Regions from separate parts of the Burkholderia pseudomultivorans genome, predicted to be linked through region 1. Evidence: predicted binding sites of a transcription regulator. Region 1 holds the regulator's gene; each other region holds the start of a gene.
The links. The regulator HrcA, encoded in region 1, represses chaperone genes, less so after heat shock. The targets are predictions, from matches to a motif close to TTAGCACTCNNNNNNNNNGAGTGCTAA.
Positions count from the first base shown of each region.

Region 1 (5,905 bases):
TGGTCGAGGCCGAGTATTGCGGGTACATCGGCATCAGCAGCACGCGCTCCACGCCCGCGCGCTTGAACTGCGCAAGCGCCTGCGCAATGCTCGGGCTGCCGTAGCGCATCGCATGATCGACCAGCACGTGGTAATCGTTCGACGCGAGCAGATGCCGCACGCCGTCGGTCTGGCGCTCGGTGTACACGCGCAGCGGCGAGCCCTCGGGCATCCACACGGCCGCGTATTTCTTCGCGGACGCGCGGCCGCGCAGCGGCAGGATCAGCGTGCGCAGCAGCACCTGCCAGACGGCCTGCGGAATTTCGACGACGCGGGGATCGGACAGGAATTCGGCCAGATAGCGCCGCACCGCACGCGGCGTGGGCGCGTCGGGCGTGCCGAGGTTGATCAGCAGCACGCCGATGCGGTGGGCGGCCGCGACGCTCGAAGGCGGCTCAAGATCGAAACGCATGGGCAAGAACGTGCTCGGGGCACGAAACCGGACGGCTTTCAATTATAGCGGCACGCTTCGCGCCGGTCGGCCGGCCGTTCGGCCGAGTGGCGGCGCGCACGGCGTCGCGGCACGATGGCGGCACGAGGGTGGAGTCGGCCGCGGCGGCGGCTATGGCTATTGCTGGCTCAGCGTCAGCGACAGCAGGCGCGCGGTGATGTCGACGATCGGGATCACGCGGTTGTACGCCATGCGGGTCGGGCCGATCACGCCGAGCGTGCCGACGATCTTCCCGTTCACCTCGTAAGGCGCGGTGACGACGCTCATCTCCTCGATCGGCACGAGCGTCGATTCGCCGCCGATGAAGATCTGCACGCCCTGGGCGTGGCTCGACACGTCGAGCAGTTGCAGGAGGCCCGTCTTTTGGTCGAACACGTCGAACAGCTTGCGCAGCCGCGCCATGTCGGACGAAAGGTCCGCCACTTCGAGCAGGTTGCGCTCGCCGGAAATGAGCACGGTGTCCTCGGTGTCGGGCACCTCGGTGCTGGCCGTCACGGCCGCGTGCATCAGCGCGGTCATGTCGCCGCGCAGCTGGTCGATCTCGTCGCGCAGGCGGCGGCGCACCTCGTCGAACGACAGGCCGGCGAAATGCGCGTTGATGTAGTTGGACGCCTCGGTGAGCTGCGACGGCGAGTAGTCGCGCGGCGTCGCCAGCATCCGGTTCTGCACGTCGCCCTCGGGCGTGACGATGATCAGCAGAATGCGCTTGTCCGACAGACGCATGAACTCGATCTGCTTGAACACGTGGCTGCGGCGCGGCGTCAGCACGACGCCGGCGAACTGCGACAGGTTCGACAGCACGCTTGCCGCGGCCGCGACCACCTTCTGCTGCGGCTCGCCGGCCTGCAGCAGCGTCTGCACCTGCCGCGCGACCGCGTCGGCGTCGCCTTCGACCGTCAGCATCGTGTCGACGAACAGGCGGTAGCCGCGCGGCGTCGGCACGCGGCCGGCCGACGTGTGCGGGCTCGACACGAGGCCGAGCTCCTCCAGGTCGGACATCACGTTGCGGATCGTCGCCGGGCTCAGCTCGAGCCCGGAGTAACGGGACAACGTGCGCGATCCGACCGGCTGACCGTCGGCGATATACCGTTCGATCAGGGTTTTCAGGAGGGTTCGTGCGCGAGGATCTAGCATGGTGGAAAATTTTAGCGCAACCGCGCGACCGCGGCGAGTGGCCGCGGCGAGTGGCCGCGGCCACTGCCGCGCGGTCCGGCCCGATCCGGCCCCGTCGGGGCAGGACCGGTTCTTTTCGTCAACGAGCTATGGTGTAATGCCGGCATGAAAACCGGTAATCAGTTCAACACCGTCGCGCTCGTCGGCCGCAGCAACACGCCCGGCATCGCCGAGCCGCTCGCCACCCTGGCCGCGTGCGTCGCGAAGCTGGGCTTCGAGGTCGTCTTCGAGGCCGACACCGCGCGCGAGATCGGCATCGCCGGCTACCCGGCGCTCACGCCGGCCGAGATCGGCGCGCGCGCCGACGTGGCGGTCGTGCTGGGCGGCGACGGCACGATGCTCGGCATCGGCCGCCAGCTCGCGCCGTACCGGACGCCGCTGATCGGCATCAACCACGGGCGGCTGGGCTTCATCACCGACATCGCGGCGGCCGACATGCAGGCGCTCGTGCCGGTGATGCTGTCGGGCAAGTTCGAGCGCGAGGAGCGCTCGCTGCTCGAGGCGCGGATCGTGCGCGACGGCGAACCGATCTACCACGCGCTGGCGTTCAACGACGTCGTCGTGAACCGCAGCGGCTTCTCCGGGATGGTCGAGCTGCGCGCGTCGGTCGACGGCCGGTACATGTACAACCAGCGCTCGGACGGCCTGATCGTCGCCACGCCGACGGGTTCGACCGCGTACGCGCTGTCGTCGGCCGGGCCGATCCTGCATCCGCAGCTGCAGGGCATCGTGCTGGTGCCGATCGCGCCGCACGCGCTGTCGAACCGGCCGATCGTGCTGCCGGACGATTCGAAGATCGCGATCCAGATCGTCGGCGGCCGCGACGTCAACGTGAACTTCGACATGCAGTCGTTTACGTCGCTCGAACTGAACGACACGATCGAGGTCCGCCGCTCGAAGCACACGGTGCCGTTCCTGCACCCGATCGGCTACAGCTACTACACGACGCTGCGCAAGAAGCTGCACTGGAACGAACACGCCTCGAACGAAGACGACAAGGCGTCCTGACGCCGTCCCGCCCGACACCATGCTCCGCCACCTCTCGATCCGCGACTTCGTCATCGTCGCCGCGCTCGACCTCGAATTCGACAGCGGCTTTACCGTCTTTTCCGGCGAAACCGGCGCCGGCAAATCGATCCTGATCGACGCGCTGGCGCTCGCGCTCGGCGAACGCGCCGACGCGAGCGTCGTGCGCACCGGCTGCAGCCGCGCCGACATCACCGCCGAATTCACGCCGCACGACCGCGTCGCGCGCTGGCTCGACGAGCACGCGTTCGACACCGAGGACACCGTGATGCTGCGCCGCGTGATCGACGCGAACGGGCGTTCGCGCGCGTTCGTCAACGGCACCAGCGCGACGCTCGCGCAGCTGCGCGAGCTCGGCGAGATGCTGGTCGACATCCACGGCCAGCACGCGCACCAGCTGCTGATGCGGCCCGACGCGCAGCGCGAGCTGTTCGACACGCATGCGGGGCTCGTCGCCGAGGCGGCGAACGTCGCGCGCGCGTGGCGCGTGTGGCGCGACGCCACCCAGGCGATCGACGCGGCGAAGGCGCACGAGCGCGAACTCCAGCTCGAACGCGAAAAGCTCGCGTGGCAGCTGGCCGAGCTCGACAAGCTCGCGCCGCAGCCGGGCGAATGGGACGAAATCAACGGCGAGCACAAGCGCCTGTCGCATTCGGCGAACCTGATCGAAGGCGTGCGCGGTGCGCTGAACGCGCTGTCGGAGTCCGACGACGCGATGCTCGCGCAGCTCGGCGCGATCGTGTCGAAGCTGCGCAGCCTCGCCGACTACGACGCCGCGCTCGGCGACGCGCTCGCGTCGCTCGAACCGGCCGAGATCCAGCTGCAGGAAGCGGTCTATTCGCTGTCGCACTACGCGCAGCGCCTCGATCTCGATCCCGAGCGGCTCGCGCAGGTCGAGCGACGCGTCGACGCGCTGCATTCGACCGCCCGCAAGTTCCGGCTGCCGCCCGACACGCTGCACGAGGAACACGCGGCGCGCCGCGCGCAGCTCGCCGCGCTCGACGCGGCGGCCGATCTCGGCGCGCTGGAGGCCGCCCAGGCCAAGGCGTGGGAAGCGTATCTGGCCGACGCGAAGCGCCTGTCGAAGGCGCGCGCGCAGGCGGCCAAGGCGCTCGGCGCGGCGGTGACGGCCGGCATGCAGGAACTGTCGATGGCCGGCGGCAGCTTCGAGGTCGCGCTCGTGCCGCTCGCCGACGGCGGCCCGCACGGGCTCGAACAGGTCGAATTCCGCGTCGCCGGGCATGCCGGCGTGCCGCTGCGGCCGCTCGCGAAGGTCGCATCGGGCGGCGAACTCGCGCGGATCAGCCTCGCACTCGCGGTGATCGCGAGCGCCGCGAGCCCGACGCCGACGCTGATCTTCGACGAAGTGGACACCGGCATCGGCGGCGGCGTCGCCGAGGTGGTCGGCCGCCTGCTGCACCAGCTCGGACGCGACCGCCAGGTGCTGTGCGTGACGCACCTGCCGCAGGTCGCCGCACGCGGCGACCACCACTTCCAGGTCGCGAAAGGCGCCGACGCGCACGGCGGCACCGTGTCGACGGTCTCGCCGCTCGACAGGGCAAGCCGGATCGAGGAAGTCGCGCGGATGCTCGGCGGCCTCGAAATCACGGCCACCACGCGCAAGCACGCGAAGGAAATGCTGGCAGCCTGAGCGGCGGCCGCCGCTCCTGCGCCACCTCAAACGCCCGACTCAAACGCCCCGCTCAAACGCCCGTTTCAAGCGCACCGAACACGCGCGTCCACAGCGCCGTGACGGCCGCGCGCTCGTCGGCGACCACGGCCGGATCGACGCGCGCCTTCTCCATGCCGTCGAGCCGCAGCTTGTGCTGCAGCTTCCGGTACGTGCGGTACGCCGCGCCGACGCGCTCGGCCTCGTCCTCGCCCATCAGCCCGAAGCGCGCGACCTCGCGCAGCAGCGCGATATTGCCGGTGTTGCGGATCAGCTCGGCATCGCTCGACGCATGCAGCAGCACCCAGTACTGGACGATGAACTCGATGTCGACCATCCCGCCGCGATCGTGCTTCAGGTCGAACAGCTCGGTGTGGTTCGGGTGGCCCGCGAACACCTTGCCGCGCATGTCGACGATTTCCTTCGCGAGCACGGCGCCGTCGCGCGGCGTCGTCAGCACCTGCTGCCGGATCGCCTCGAAGTCCGCGCCGATCTGCGCGTCGCCCGCGCTGTAGCGCGCGCGCGTCAGCGCCTGGTGCTCCCAGACCCATGCGGTATTGGCCGCATCGCCTTCGCGCAGCTGGTAGCGCCGGAACGCGTCGAGATCGGTGACGAGCAGCCCGGCCTCGCCGTTCGGCCGCAGCCGCAGGTCGATGTCGAACAGCGCCCCCGCGCCGGTCGCGGTCGTCAGCCAGGTGATGAGCCGGCGCGTGAAGGTCGTGTAGACGTCGGCCGAGCGCTCGTCCGGATCGTCGTACAAAAAGATCAGGTCCAGATCCGACGCGTAGCCGAGCTCCTTGCCGCCGAGCTTGCCGTACGCGATCACCGCGAACTTCGGCACCTCGCGGTGGCGCTTCGCGAGCTGCGACCAGACGACTTCGATCGTCACGTCGAGCACCGCGTCGGCCAGTTCGGACAGGCGGTCGCTCACGTGCTCGACCGACAGCTGCCCCGCCAGGTCGATCAGCAGGATGCGGAACACCTCCGCGTGCTGCGCGTGCCGCAACAGGTCCATCTGCTGCTCGGGGCCGTCGGCCGCCGCGAGGCGCGCGCGCAGCGCAGCCTTGAACGCGGGCCAGTCGAACGGGCTGGCGATCGCCTCGTCGTCGAGCAGTTCGTCGAGCAGCTGCGGATGGCGAATCAGGTAGCCGCCGCCCCAGCGCGTCGCGCCGAGCACCGACAGCACGCGGTCGAGCGCGGCCGGGTATTCGGTCAGCAGCGCGAGATAGACGCCGCGCCGGCTGACCGTCTCGAGCAGGTCGAACAGTCGCACGATCGTGTCGTCGCGGCGCGCGGCGTCGATCTTCGGCGCGGCCTCCAGCGCGCGCTGCGCGACGCTGTCGAAGCGCTGGCGGCTCTTTTCCGGCAACCCCGTATAGCGCGACGACTGCCAGATCGCGCGCAGCCGTGCGAGCACCGCTGCCGGATCGGCAAAGCCGAGCCCGTCGAGGCGCGCCAGCAGCGCGTCGTCCTCGCCGTCGTCGGCAAGCGCGCCGCTCCAGATCCATGCGGCTGCCGTGTCCTCGCCGGCGCCGCAGGCGCCGCCG
Region 1 covers NZ_CP013378.1:1,914,335-1,920,239, reverse strand. Annotated here, with positions in the region: gene hemH (ferrochelatase) at 1-451, opposite strand, end outside; gene hrcA (heat-inducible transcriptional repressor HrcA) at 608-1,624, opposite strand; gene WS57_RS21185 (NAD kinase) at 1,769-2,671, shown strand; gene recN (DNA repair protein RecN) at 2,691-4,340, shown strand; gene glnE (bifunctional [glutamate--ammonia ligase]-adenylyl-L-tyrosine phosphorylase/[glutamate--ammonia-ligase] adenylyltransferase) at 4,393-5,905, opposite strand, start outside.

Region 2 (5,905 bases), 140 kb from region 1:
AACACGCCCTTGTCGGCCTGCGCTCCGAGGCCGCTGGCGACCACCGTTTCCTGCCGGATCGCGGGCGGCTTGCCGGCCGGCACGTCGAGGTCGAGCCGCAGCACGGTCGCCTGCTTGTAGACCGGCGGGTTGCCGTCCGCGCCGCCGACGCCGAAGCCGGCCATGCTGACGAACAGCGTCGCGCTGTCGCCGCGGTCGACGACGGCCATGTTGCCCCACGGGTCGTTGATGTTCGGGCTCGACCATACCGACGCGACCTTGCCGTGCGGATCGAGCACGATCATGCAGCCGGCGCCCTTGGTATTGGTCGTGCCGTCGTTGCTCGGCGTGCTGCCGACGATCACCCAGCCCGACTTCAGCATCGTCATCGCGGTCGACAGGCCGACGCCGCCCGGGCACGCCTGCAGGTCGCGCGGAATCGTCGCGAACAGGCTCATCTGCTTCGTCGACGGGCGGTAGTCGACGATCGTGCTGCCGGTGCCCTGCAGGTTCGCGGCGTTGTTGAAGTTGTCGACCAGCACGTCGCCCTGCTGGATCGTGCCGGCCGAGGCCGGCGCGACGGCAATCGCGTACGGGTTCTGGTCGCCGTTGTCGGGCACCGTGTTGACGAGCAGCGTGTGGCGATGCAGCGTCTCGAGGAAGCCTTGCGGCTCGGCGCGCGCAGCGGCCGCCGCCGTCAGCGCGGCAGCGGCCAGTGCGCCTGTCGCGAGGTGGCGAAGCGGGGCGGATCGAATCATCGGGATCTCCTGGGGAACGCGCCGCGCGGGCGGCGCGCGAAAAACGAATGGCGTGGGCGCGGCGCTCAGAACGTGATGGTCGTGCGCGCGCCGACGACGAACGTGTTGCGCAGCGGCTGGGTCGCGTCGTTCGGGTTCTGGCCGGCGCCGGCGTTGAACGTGTACTGCGCGTCCGCCTGGATCACCCACCACGGCGTGACCTGATACTGGTAGGTCGCCTCGAGCGCCGTTTCGCGCGTGCGCACGCCGTACGGGCCGCTCGCGAACAGTCGCGCGCTGCGGTCGAGGTCGGTCACGTGGCTGCCGACCTGGATGTAGGTGACGGCGAGGCCCACGCTGTCGTTGTCGCGGCCCGCGAACGGCGCCTTCAGCACGACGCCCGCATTGGCCGCGAAGCTCACGAGGTTGCGATCGCCCGGCGCGCCCATCACGCGCGCGAACACGCCGAGGCTCTGCGGGCCGCTCGGGTCGGGGCGCCAGACCATCTGGTCGGCCACCGCGTAGAAGCTGTAGTCGCCGTGGTGCTGCTGCGCGCTGCCGTTCGACGCGGGATCCGCGAGCGACAGCCCGTCGGTGCCGAGGTTCTGGTCCGCGAAGCGGCCGTTGTGATACCAGACGCCGATCTTGTAGGTGCCGGGCAGCCCGTTCGAGCGGCCGGTGTCCATTTCGCCGTCGGACGGCTGGTTCAGCGCGTACTGCAGCTCGCCGATATACAGCGCGCCGTTGTGCAGGTTGAAGTTGGTGCCGCTGAGGTTGTTCGGGTTGTTGCCGAGCGGATCGCCGTCGAACACGCCCGCGAGCGCGGTGAGCTTCGGCGCGATCTGCGCGCGCACGCGCACGCCGAGGCCCGCGAGCGGATACGCGGGGCCGCCGTTCGGCAGATCGTAGGACGGCAGCGCGGGCCAGCCGAACATCGTGTTGACGAAGGTGTTCCCGTACGTGCTGACCATGAATTCCTGGTCGAGGCTCTGCTGGCCGATCTTCACGTCGACGCGCTTGTCGAGGAACGACTGCTGGTACCACAGCTCCCAGAGGCGCGTCGTGTCCTGCGCTTCGATGCCGCTCGCGGTGTTGAGCGTGCCGAGGTTGCGCGCGCTCAGGTTGGAGCCGTGGATCTGCAGCGCGCTGACGTTGAAGGTGCCGCCGGGCAGGCCGATCGCCTTCTGCGTATCGACGGTGAGCGTCGCGGTCGTCAGGCCGTCGTACGTGCCGCCGCGGTTCAGGCCGCCGCGCAGGTTCGCGAGGTACTCGCTCGTTTCGGTGATCTGCAGCGTCGCGCCGTACTTGCCGAGCCACGGACGGATGCCGCCCATGTCGCCGAGCAGGTTCTGGCGGGTCCAGATGCCGGTCCACATGTCGGTCGGCTTCGCCTGGATCGCGCGGTCGGCTTCGGACGCGTCGGGCTGCGCGTCGACGGGCGTGTCGGCGAATGCGGCGCCGCTGGCGAACGACGCGCACGCGAGCACCGCGGCGCAGGCGGCGGGGCGCATCCGGGCGTGGATGCGGTCTCCTGGGAACGACGCAAACTTCATATCAGATTCCTGCTTCTATTTAGTCTGGAGTCCTGCTTTAAATGCGCTGTCCGGACGCCCGGCGCCGATCGGCCGCCGCGTGAAGATCGACGCAACGGGGCGCATCGTAGGAGCGTTAAATGGGAAAGTCAATGTAAACGAGAATGATTCGCATCCATATTACTGAATGTAATCGGGGAGCTTACGGACGAGGCGCGCCGCGTGTTTAGTCGGGTCGGAAAACGTAAATATCGGCGTAATGAAAATGTATGAATCGATGCGGAGCGATGTGTCGGCCCGCCACTGCGGAAAGGGGGCGCGGCGAGCCCGGAAGCGACGCCTTCGCAGGATTTTTGATGCGATCGCGTCGACGTCAGGAACTCCGTGCTTACCCGATGTCCAAACGGGGCTGGATGGCCGTCGGGCCGCGTGCAGGCGCACCCGGCGCACCGCTGAGGCGCTTTTAATCGATTGTTTTAAAAAGGATTTTCGGCGATTTCGAGAGGCGTGTCGGGCGCTGGTCCGCAGCAAAAAATCGCCCGATTTCCCTTCTTGAATTTGTCAAAACCCGTCCATATAATTAGCACTCGCTGCACGAGAGTGCTAACAATTCTCTGCCGGGCATCCCGCCGGGCAGATTCCCAAAGCGTTCTTCAATCTCAGTCAAGAGAGGAGTGAATATGAACCTTCGTCCTTTGCACGATCGCGTGATCGTCAAACGCCTGGATCAGGAAACCAAGACCGCCTCGGGCATCGTCATCCCCGACGCAGCGGCTGAGAAGCCGGATCAGGGCGAAGTCCTGGCCATCGGCCCGGGCAAGCGCGACGACAAGGGCGCGCCGATCGCGCTCGACGTCAAGGTGGGCGATCGCGTGCTGTTCGGCAAGTACGCCGGCCAGACCGTGAAGGTCGACGGCCAGGAGCTGCTGGTCATGCGCGAAGAAGACATCATGGCCGTGGTCAACGCCAAGTAAGCGTCCCACCGACGGTACATATTCCCAAGAATTCAAGGAGTTAGAAGATGGCAGCTAAAGACGTCGTATTCGGCGATTCCGCCCGCTCGAAGATGGTCGAAGGCGTGAACATTCTCGCCAACGCAGTGAAGGTCACGCTGGGTCCGAAGGGCCGCAACGTCGTGCTCGAGCGCAGCTTCGGCGGCCCGACGGTCACCAAGGACGGTGTGTCGGTCGCCAAGGAAATCGAGCTGAAGGACAAGCTCCAGAACATGGGCGCGCAGATGGTCAAGGAAGTTGCTTCCAAGACCAGCGACAACGCAGGCGACGGCACGACGACGGCAACCGTCCTCGCGCAGTCGATCGTCCGCGAAGGCATGAAGTACGTCGCATCGGGCATGAACCCGATGGACCTGAAGCGCGGTATCGACAAGGCCGTTGCAGCGGCAGTCGAAGAGCTGAAGAAGATCAGCAAGCCGTGCACGACGAACAAGGAAATCGCGCAAGTCGGCGCGATCTCGGCGAACAGCGACTCGTCGATCGGCGATCGCATCGCTGAAGCGATGGACAAGGTCGGCAAGGAAGGCGTGATCACCGTCGAAGACGGCAAGTCGCTGGCCGACGAGCTCGACGTCGTCGAAGGCATGCAGTTCGACCGCGGCTACCTGTCGCCGTACTTCATCAACAACCCGGACAAGCAAGTCGCCGTCCTCGACAACCCGTTCGTGCTGCTGCACGACAAGAAGGTGTCGAACATCCGCGATCTGCTGCCGGTGCTCGAACAAGTCGCGAAGGCAGGCCGTCCGCTGCTGATCATCGCTGAAGACGTCGAAGGCGAAGCGCTCGCAACGCTGGTCGTCAACAACATCCGCGGCATCCTGAAGACCGTTGCGGTCAAGGCGCCGGGCTTCGGCGACCGTCGCAAGGCAATGCTGGAAGACATCGCGATCCTGACCGGCGGCCAGGTCATCGCGGAAGAAACCGGCCTGACGCTCGAGAAGGCAACGCTGGCAGAACTGGGCCAGGCGAAGCGCATCGAAGTGGGCAAGGAAAACACGACGATCATCGACGGCGCAGGCGAAGCGACGAACATCGAAGCGCGCGTGAAGCAAATCCGCACGCAGATCGAAGAAGCGACGTCGGACTACGACCGTGAAAAGCTGCAGGAGCGCGTGGCGAAGCTGGCCGGCGGCGTGGCAGTGATCAAGGTCGGCGCTGCGACCGAAGTCGAAATGAAGGAAAAGAAGGCACGCGTCGAAGACGCGCTGCACGCAACCCGCGCTGCCGTTGAAGAAGGCATCGTCCCGGGCGGCGGCGTTGCGCTGATCCGTGCACGCACCGCGATCGCCGCACTGACCGGCGCGAACGCCGACCAGAACGCCGGCATCAAGATCGTGCTGCGCGCAATGGAAGAGCCGCTGCGCCAGATCGTCACGAACGGCGGCGAAGAAGCGAGCGTCGTGGTGGCGGCAGTTGCTGCAGGCAAGGGCAACTACGGCTACAACGCAGCGACGGGCGAGTACGTCGACATGGTCGAAGCCGGCGTCGTCGACCCGACCAAGGTGACGCGCACCGCACTGCAGAACGCAGCTTCGGTCGCAGGCCTGCTGCTGACGACGGACGCAGCCGTTGCAGAACTGCCGAAGGAAGATGCACCGATGCCGGGCGGCATGCCGGGCGGCATGGGCGGCATGGGCATGGACATGTAATCGACTTCGGTCGATGTGTCCGGAACGCGCAGCGATGCGCGTTCCAGCCAAAAGAAAAGACCCGCAGCGATGCGGGTCTTTTTTTTCGCGCCTGCAAGGCGATGCATGCACCGCACGACGTTGGCGCGCGCGAAGCGCGCCCTGATCCGACAGTCACGGGCGGCAGCGGGGCGGGCCCGCCGCGCTCAATGGCGGTGCGACGTCCTCGGCAGCGGTTCGGCCGAGGCGGCCGGCGGTGCGTCCGCGTCCTCGTTGCTGCGCGCCCAGAAGAACCGGTCGGGCAGGTGCGCGCCCATGCCGGGCCGGAAGGCGTCGCGCACGGCCTGGTACAGGTACTCCTGCGCTTCGCGCACGGCTTCGGGCGGTTCCTGGCCGTTCGCGAGCAGCGCCGCGATCGCCGCGCCGAGCGTGTCCGTGATGCCCATCAGCCGGTGCGGCGAGCGATCCCACATGTCCTCGCGCAGCTGGCCTTCCTCGCCGTACAGCGTGTTGACGAGCCGGTGCGAGCCCGTCTCGGACGACAGGATGTACTCGCAGCCCTGCGACAGCAGATGCGACACGGCCGCGTCGAGATTCGGCGCCTCGGCGTCGCCGTCCGGCTGCGCGAGCGCGATCAGCGTCGCGTAGTCGGCGACGAGCAGCGTGGTCTGCGGCGCGAGCAGGTCGGCGATCGATTCGCGCAGGTCGTCGGCGGCGAGCACGTGTTCGTCGTCGAGCGTGAAGTCCGGCGCGAGCACGAGCGGCACGCCGTCGTAGTCGGCCACCACTTCGGCGATCGCGCTGACGACTTCCGCACGCGTCGCCGCGCCGATCTTGAAGGCGGCGACCGGCATGTCCTCGAGCAGCATGCGGGCCTGCGCGGCGACGACATCGGGATCGAGACCCGTCACCTCGTCGCAGGCGGCCGAGTCGCGCACGGTATAGCCCGTCAGGACGGATACGCCGTGACAGCCCATGCTCGCCAGGGTCAGCAGATCGGCTTGGAGGCCGGAGCC
Region 2 covers NZ_CP013378.1:2,053,396-2,059,300, forward strand. Annotated here, with positions in the region: gene WS57_RS21740 (hypothetical protein) at 1-737, opposite strand, end outside; gene WS57_RS21745 (carbohydrate porin) at 803-2,269, opposite strand; gene groES (co-chaperone GroES) at 2,929-3,222, shown strand; gene groL (chaperonin GroEL) at 3,270-4,910, shown strand; gene WS57_RS21760 (hydroxymethylpyrimidine/phosphomethylpyrimidine kinase) at 5,096-5,905, opposite strand, start outside.
Region 2: the regulator HrcA is predicted to act here: its motif matches at 2,829-2,855, upstream of groES (co-chaperone GroES).

Region 3 (5,905 bases), on a different replicon from region 1:
GATCGTGTCGACGATGAAGCGCGGCTCGCCGGGCCGGCGATCGATGTAGATCGGAATCTCGCGCGCCCGCGTATGGCGCGCGGCCGGCGCATAGCGGATCGGCAGCGCCCGGTGCGCGCTCGCCCAGGCGCCGAGATACGGGCCGTGCACGTGGATCACGACGTCGACTTCCGGCGCCTCGCGGAACACGTCCGCGTAGCGCGGCCCGTTGCCGCCCGCGCGCGCGTCGCCGTGCAACACGTCGCCGTCGAAGGTGACGACGACCGGCTGGATTTCCTGCGATGCCGCCCACGGGCTCGGCGCCGACAAGGCGACCACGAGATCCGTGCCCGGCACGCGCTGGAACGCCTGGAAGGTGTTGGTCGCGGACAGCGTGCGCGTGTCCTTCAGCACGCGCACGGCCTGCGCGAATTCGCGCGTCGCGCGCTCGACGAAGGCAACGAGTTCGCCGCTGTCGATGGTTGAGGTGACTGACATGGATGCGGATTCCTTTTTCGGTTGAACGAATCGTGCCGCCGGATGACGGCATGCCGCGAACGAATCAGCAGCAATCGTGCCAGCAGCGACGCATGCGTATCGAACGCGCGGCCAGCGCCATGCACGCGCGCACGTTGCGCAGCGAAGCGGACGATCCGCAGCCATTCGCTGCTGCGACAGCAACAGCGTGCGGCCTGCATTGCTGCACGCGACACAGTGCACGCATCGGTGGCGGCGAAGCCCATCGCACGACGCACGGCAATGACTGGACGCGACACGCTGGTTCGAATCTTGCGTTGCGCTCCATTCGCTTGTTGCGGCCCGCTTCACGACGGTCCGCGAATTCCGTACCGACTTTTCTCGATCCGATCGACATGACTCTCTTTCCCCTGCGCGGCAACGTCGCGCGCACGTTGCTGGTTTCCGCCCTGGCCGCTTCGTCCTTCGCATCGCTCGCCGCCCCCGCAGCCCGCGTACCGGCGCCCGATCCGCTGCAAGGCGACGGCCGCGTCTCCGCGTTCTATACGTGGGATCGCGACATTCCGGCCACGCCCGGCACACTGCTGCGCAGCGAACCGCTGCCCGCGACGCTCGGTCTCGCGAGCGCCGCGCGACAGTTGCGCATCCTGTATTCGTCGACCGACGGCATCGGCGGCCGCACGCCGATCGCGGTGTCCGGCGCGCTGTTCGTGCCGCACGGCACGCCGCCCGCCGGCGGCTGGCCGATCGTCGCGTGGGCACACGGCACGTTCGGGATGGCCGACATCTGCGCGCCGTCGTGGTTCGGACGCTCGTATCGCGACGTCCGTTACCTGAACGCATGGCTGCAACAGGGCTTCGCGGTCGTCGCGACCGATTACCAGGGGCTCGGCACGCCGGGCCCGAATCCGCAGCTCAACAACCGCTCGAACAGCTACACGCTGCTCGACAGCGTACGCGCGGTGCTGCGCGGCGTGCCGGACCTGGCCAACGAGATCGTGCTCGTCGGCCAGTCGCAGGGCGGCTCGGCCGTGTTCGCCGCCGCCGGCTATGCGCGCGACTACGCACCCGAACTCGCGGTGCGCGCCACCGTCGCGACCGGCACGATCTACAACGCGTCGCGCGACACGCTCGCGTCGCTGCCGAAGTTCGACACCGCGTATCGGCGCGACCCCGAGCGCGTCGACCCGACGCTGGCCTACCAGTTCTATTCGGTCCTGTCCGCGCAGCAGATCGATCCGGCGCTGCACGCGGACGAAGTGCTGACCGGGCATGCGCTGCCGCTTCTCGAACAGGCCCGCATCACCTGCCTCGCGTCGCTCGAGGACGACGCCGCGCTCGCCCGCCTCACGCACGCGAACACGGTAAAGCCCGGTGGCGACGCGCGCTTGCAGGCATGGTGGGACGCCTACCTGAAGTACCCGACGCTGAAGATCGATACGCCGGTGTTCATCGGCGCGGGCGCGGACGACGGACTCGCGCCGCTCGAACTCGCGCTCGCCAGCGACGCGTGCGCGGCCGGCACGACGGTCGAAGCGCACCTCTATGCAGGCCGCGATCACAACGGCACCGTCAACGCCTCGCTCGCCGATTCGATCCCGTTCGTGAAGCGCGTGCTCGCCGGCGAGAAAATCCGGCCGGTCTGCACGCCCGCGCCGCAACCACCGTCCGCATCGCAATAGCCGCGACGACGCCTTGCGCGAATCGCGCCTATGCGCGCCCACGCAAATGCTTTTCGGAATCCGTTATTGGATTGCGCCGTCGCGCGTTTTTATACTCGTCAGCACTCTCCACTCAAGAGTGCCAATCCAACTCGACAGCACAGGAACGACAGATGAGCCTACGCCCCTTGCATGACCGGGTCATCGTGAAGCGACTCGACCAGGAAACCACCACCGCGTCGGGCATCGTGATCCCCGACAGCGCCGCGGAAAAGCCCGACCAGGGCGAAGTGATCGCGGTCGGCCCCGGCCGCCGCGACACCGACGGCCAGCGCATCGCGCCCGACCTGAAGGTCGGCGAGCGCGTGCTGTTCGGCAAATATGCGGGCCAGTCGGTCAAGGTGGACGGTGCCGAACTCCTCGTGCTGCGCGAGGAAGACATCGTCGCCGTCGTCAATCAATAACGGAGCGCAATCATGGCAGCCAAGGAAATCGTCTTCAGCGACGTCGCGCGCGCAAAACTGACCGAAGGCGTGAACATTCTCGCCAACGCAGTGAAGGTCACGCTCGGTCCGAAGGGCCGCAACGTGGTGCTCGAACGCAGCTTCGGCGCGCCCGTCGTCACGAAGGACGGCGTGTCGGTCGCGAAGGAAATCGAACTCGCCGACAAGCTGCAGAACATCGGCGCGCAGCTCGTGAAGGAAGTCGCGTCGCGCACCAGCGATGCGGCCGGCGACGGCACGACGACGGCCACCGTGCTCGCGCAGGCGATCGTGCGCGAAGGCCAGAAGTACGTCGCGGCCGGGCTCAATCCGCTCGACCTGAAGCGCGGCATCGACAAGGCTGTCGCGTCGGCCGTCGACGAGCTGAAGAAGATCAGCAAGCCGACCACGACGAGCAAGGAAATCGCGCAGGTCGCGACGATCTCGGCGAACGGCGAGGAATCGATCGGCCAGCGCATCGCGGAAGCGATCGATCGCGTCGGCAAGGAAGGCGTGATCACCGTCGAGGACGGCAAGTCGCTCGCCGACGAGCTCGACGTCGTCGAAGGGCTGCAATTCGATCGCGGCTATCTGTCGCCGTACTTCATCAACAATCCCGACAAGCAGATCGCCGAGATCGAGAATCCGTACATCCTGCTGCACGACAAGAAGATCGCGAACATCCGCGACCTGCTGCCCGTGCTCGAACAGGTCGCGAAGTCGGGCCGGCCGCTGCTGATCATCGCTGAGGACGTCGAGGGCGAGGCGCTCGCGACGCTCGTCGTCAACAACATTCGCGGCATCCTGAAGACCGTCGCGGTCAAGGCGCCGGGCTTCGGCGACCGTCGCAAGGCGCTGCTCGAGGACATCGCGATCCTGACCGGCGGCCAGGTGATCGCGGAAGAAACCGGCCTGACGCTCGAGAAGGCGACCCTCGCCGAACTCGGCCAGGCGAAGCGCATCGAGGTCGGCAAGGAAAACACGACCGTGATCGACGGCGCGGGCGACGCGAAGAACATCGAGGCGCGCGTGAAGCAGATTCGCGTGCAGATCGAAGAAGCGACGTCGGACTACGACCGCGAGAAACTGCAGGAGCGCGTGGCGAAACTGGCCGGCGGCGTCGCGGTGATCAAGGTCGGCGGTGCGACCGAGGTCGAGGTCAAGGAAAAGAAGGACCGCGTCGACGACGCGCTGCATGCGACGCGCGCGGCCGTCGAGGAAGGCATCGTGCCGGGCGGCGGCGTCGCGCTGATCCGCGTGCGGCAGGCGATCCGCGAGCTGAAGGGCGCCAATGCCGATCAGGATGCGGGCATCAAGATCGTGCTGCGCGCGCTGGAGGAGCCGCTGCGCCAGATCGTCGCGAACGCGGGCGAGGAATCGAGCGTGGTCGTCGCGAAGGTCGCGGAAGGCTCGGGCAACTTCGGCTACAACGCGCAGACGGGCGAATACGGCGACCTCGTCGAATCGGGCGTGCTCGATCCGACCAAGGTCACGCGCACCGCGCTGCAAAACGCGGCATCGGTCGCCGGGCTGCTGCTGACGACCGACGCAACCGTGTTCGAAGCGCCGAAGGACGCAGCGCCGCCTGCCGCGCCGGGCGGCCCGGGCGCGGGCGGGCCGGGCTTCGATTTCTGATGCCTGCCCGGGTGGCCGCCCGAAGACCGGCGGCCACGCCTCGACGCAAAACGCGTGACAGAGCTGGTCGTCACGCGTTTTTTTTGCTCCGCGCGAACCGTCGTCAGAACATCTGGCGCAGGCCGATCGCCGCGCCGACGCTGTGGATCCTGCCGATCTGGTCGACCTTGCCCGTGAGCGGACCGGTCGCGCCCGGATAGTCGGCGGCAAACGCGCCGTTGCCGCGCGCGAAGTCGACCGTGCCGTACACCTCGGTGTGCTTCGACAGCGCATATTCGGCCAGCACGGTCGCCGAGTAGTTGATCCCCGCACCGAGCGTGCCGTCGAGCCGTTCCGCGTTGCGCGCGCGGCCGTAATAGCCGGCCACCGTGATCAGCAGCCCGCCTGACCCGCGTTGTCAATCAGCTCGGCGACACCTACACCTATCAATACGACGCCGCCGGCCGTCTCGTCGGCGAAATCGACTGGGGTGAGCGCGAGACTCGCTACGCGCGCGATGTGACTGGCAAGCTCCTTGCAAAGGCCCGCCCGATGGCGGTCAATGGCGCTACACCTACGACCTGTACAACCGAGTTGTCGAAATCGACGCCGGTGACGTCAAGCTCCTCTACCACCACGACGCAAATGGTCATCTCGTGTCGGCCACTTCGGTGAGCGGAGAAGCGACGCATATCACGAATTTCGCGTACGACAGTGGCGGCCGGCTCATTGCTGAGGACCAGAACGGCGAACTCCTGCGTCACATGTACGATGCGGAGGGAAGGCGTCTGATGCGTACAACGCCGCGACGCGAGACTGCCTATGCGTATGACGCTCTGGGAGCCTGCACTAAGGTTGCCGGTCTAGCGATCCATGGAGATGCCCTTGGACGCATGACCGGGGGCAATTCGGCGACGTCCTCTCACGGCAGGACTACGACCCCGCCGGCCGGTTTCAGCGCCAAGCTGCAGGGCCGCGTGCCGCGTTCGAAGCTCTGCAAACCGATTCTGTGCGCGCCATCGAGCAATTGACCCGCCACATCTATGAATACGATCAAGCGGGCCAACTGGAGCTCGTGCAAACGGACATCGATTCGCTTCAGATCAAGCACGACGAACGCGGGCAGGTTGTGTCCGCAACGAACCTCCTTCACCCGCCCGAGCATTTCCGTTACGACGCGGCGATGAACATTGCGGCGCATGGCCACCAAGGCGCCGTGGATGCTCATATGTATCGGCTAGGCGGCCTGCCAGAGCAAGTCGGGCACATCAGGTACCGTTATGACAAGCGTGGGCGGACAATTGAGAAAACTGTCGCCCGCCCGGGATTCAGGCCATAGACGTGGCTGTACAGCCGGGACGGTCTGAATCGTCTCGTTAAGGTCGTAACGCCAGAGCGAGGCGTCTGGTCATATGGCTATGATGCGTTCGACCGGCGCGTCAAGAAGCGACGTATCGGAGAAAAGCAAGCTATAAGGTTCCTTTGGGATGGCGCCACGCTCGCAGAACGGTGGGTCGAGATGCGAGACGGGACGACTGGCCAATGTGTCACCTGGCACATCGAACCCGGCAGTTATCTGCCGCTGGCGCAAGAGACCGACGGCGGCCTCTACCCGATTGTGGCTGATCAGATCGGGCTGCCGAGGGCCGTGTTTGATTCGACCGGCAAGGCTGTTTGGACAGGCGCCTATTC
Region 3 covers NZ_CP013377.1:2,595,681-2,601,585, forward strand. Annotated here, with positions in the region: gene WS57_RS11175 (class II aldolase/adducin family protein) at 1-477, opposite strand, end outside; gene WS57_RS11180 (alpha/beta hydrolase) at 852-2,138, shown strand; gene WS57_RS11185 (co-chaperone GroES) at 2,291-2,581, shown strand; gene groL (chaperonin GroEL) at 2,594-4,234, shown strand; gene WS57_RS36980 (hypothetical protein) at 4,338-4,601, opposite strand; gene WS57_RS38365 (hypothetical protein) at 5,136-5,441, opposite strand; gene WS57_RS38185 (RHS repeat domain-containing protein) at 5,733-5,905, shown strand, end outside.
Region 3: the regulator HrcA is predicted to act here: its motif matches at 2,237-2,263, upstream of WS57_RS11185 (co-chaperone GroES).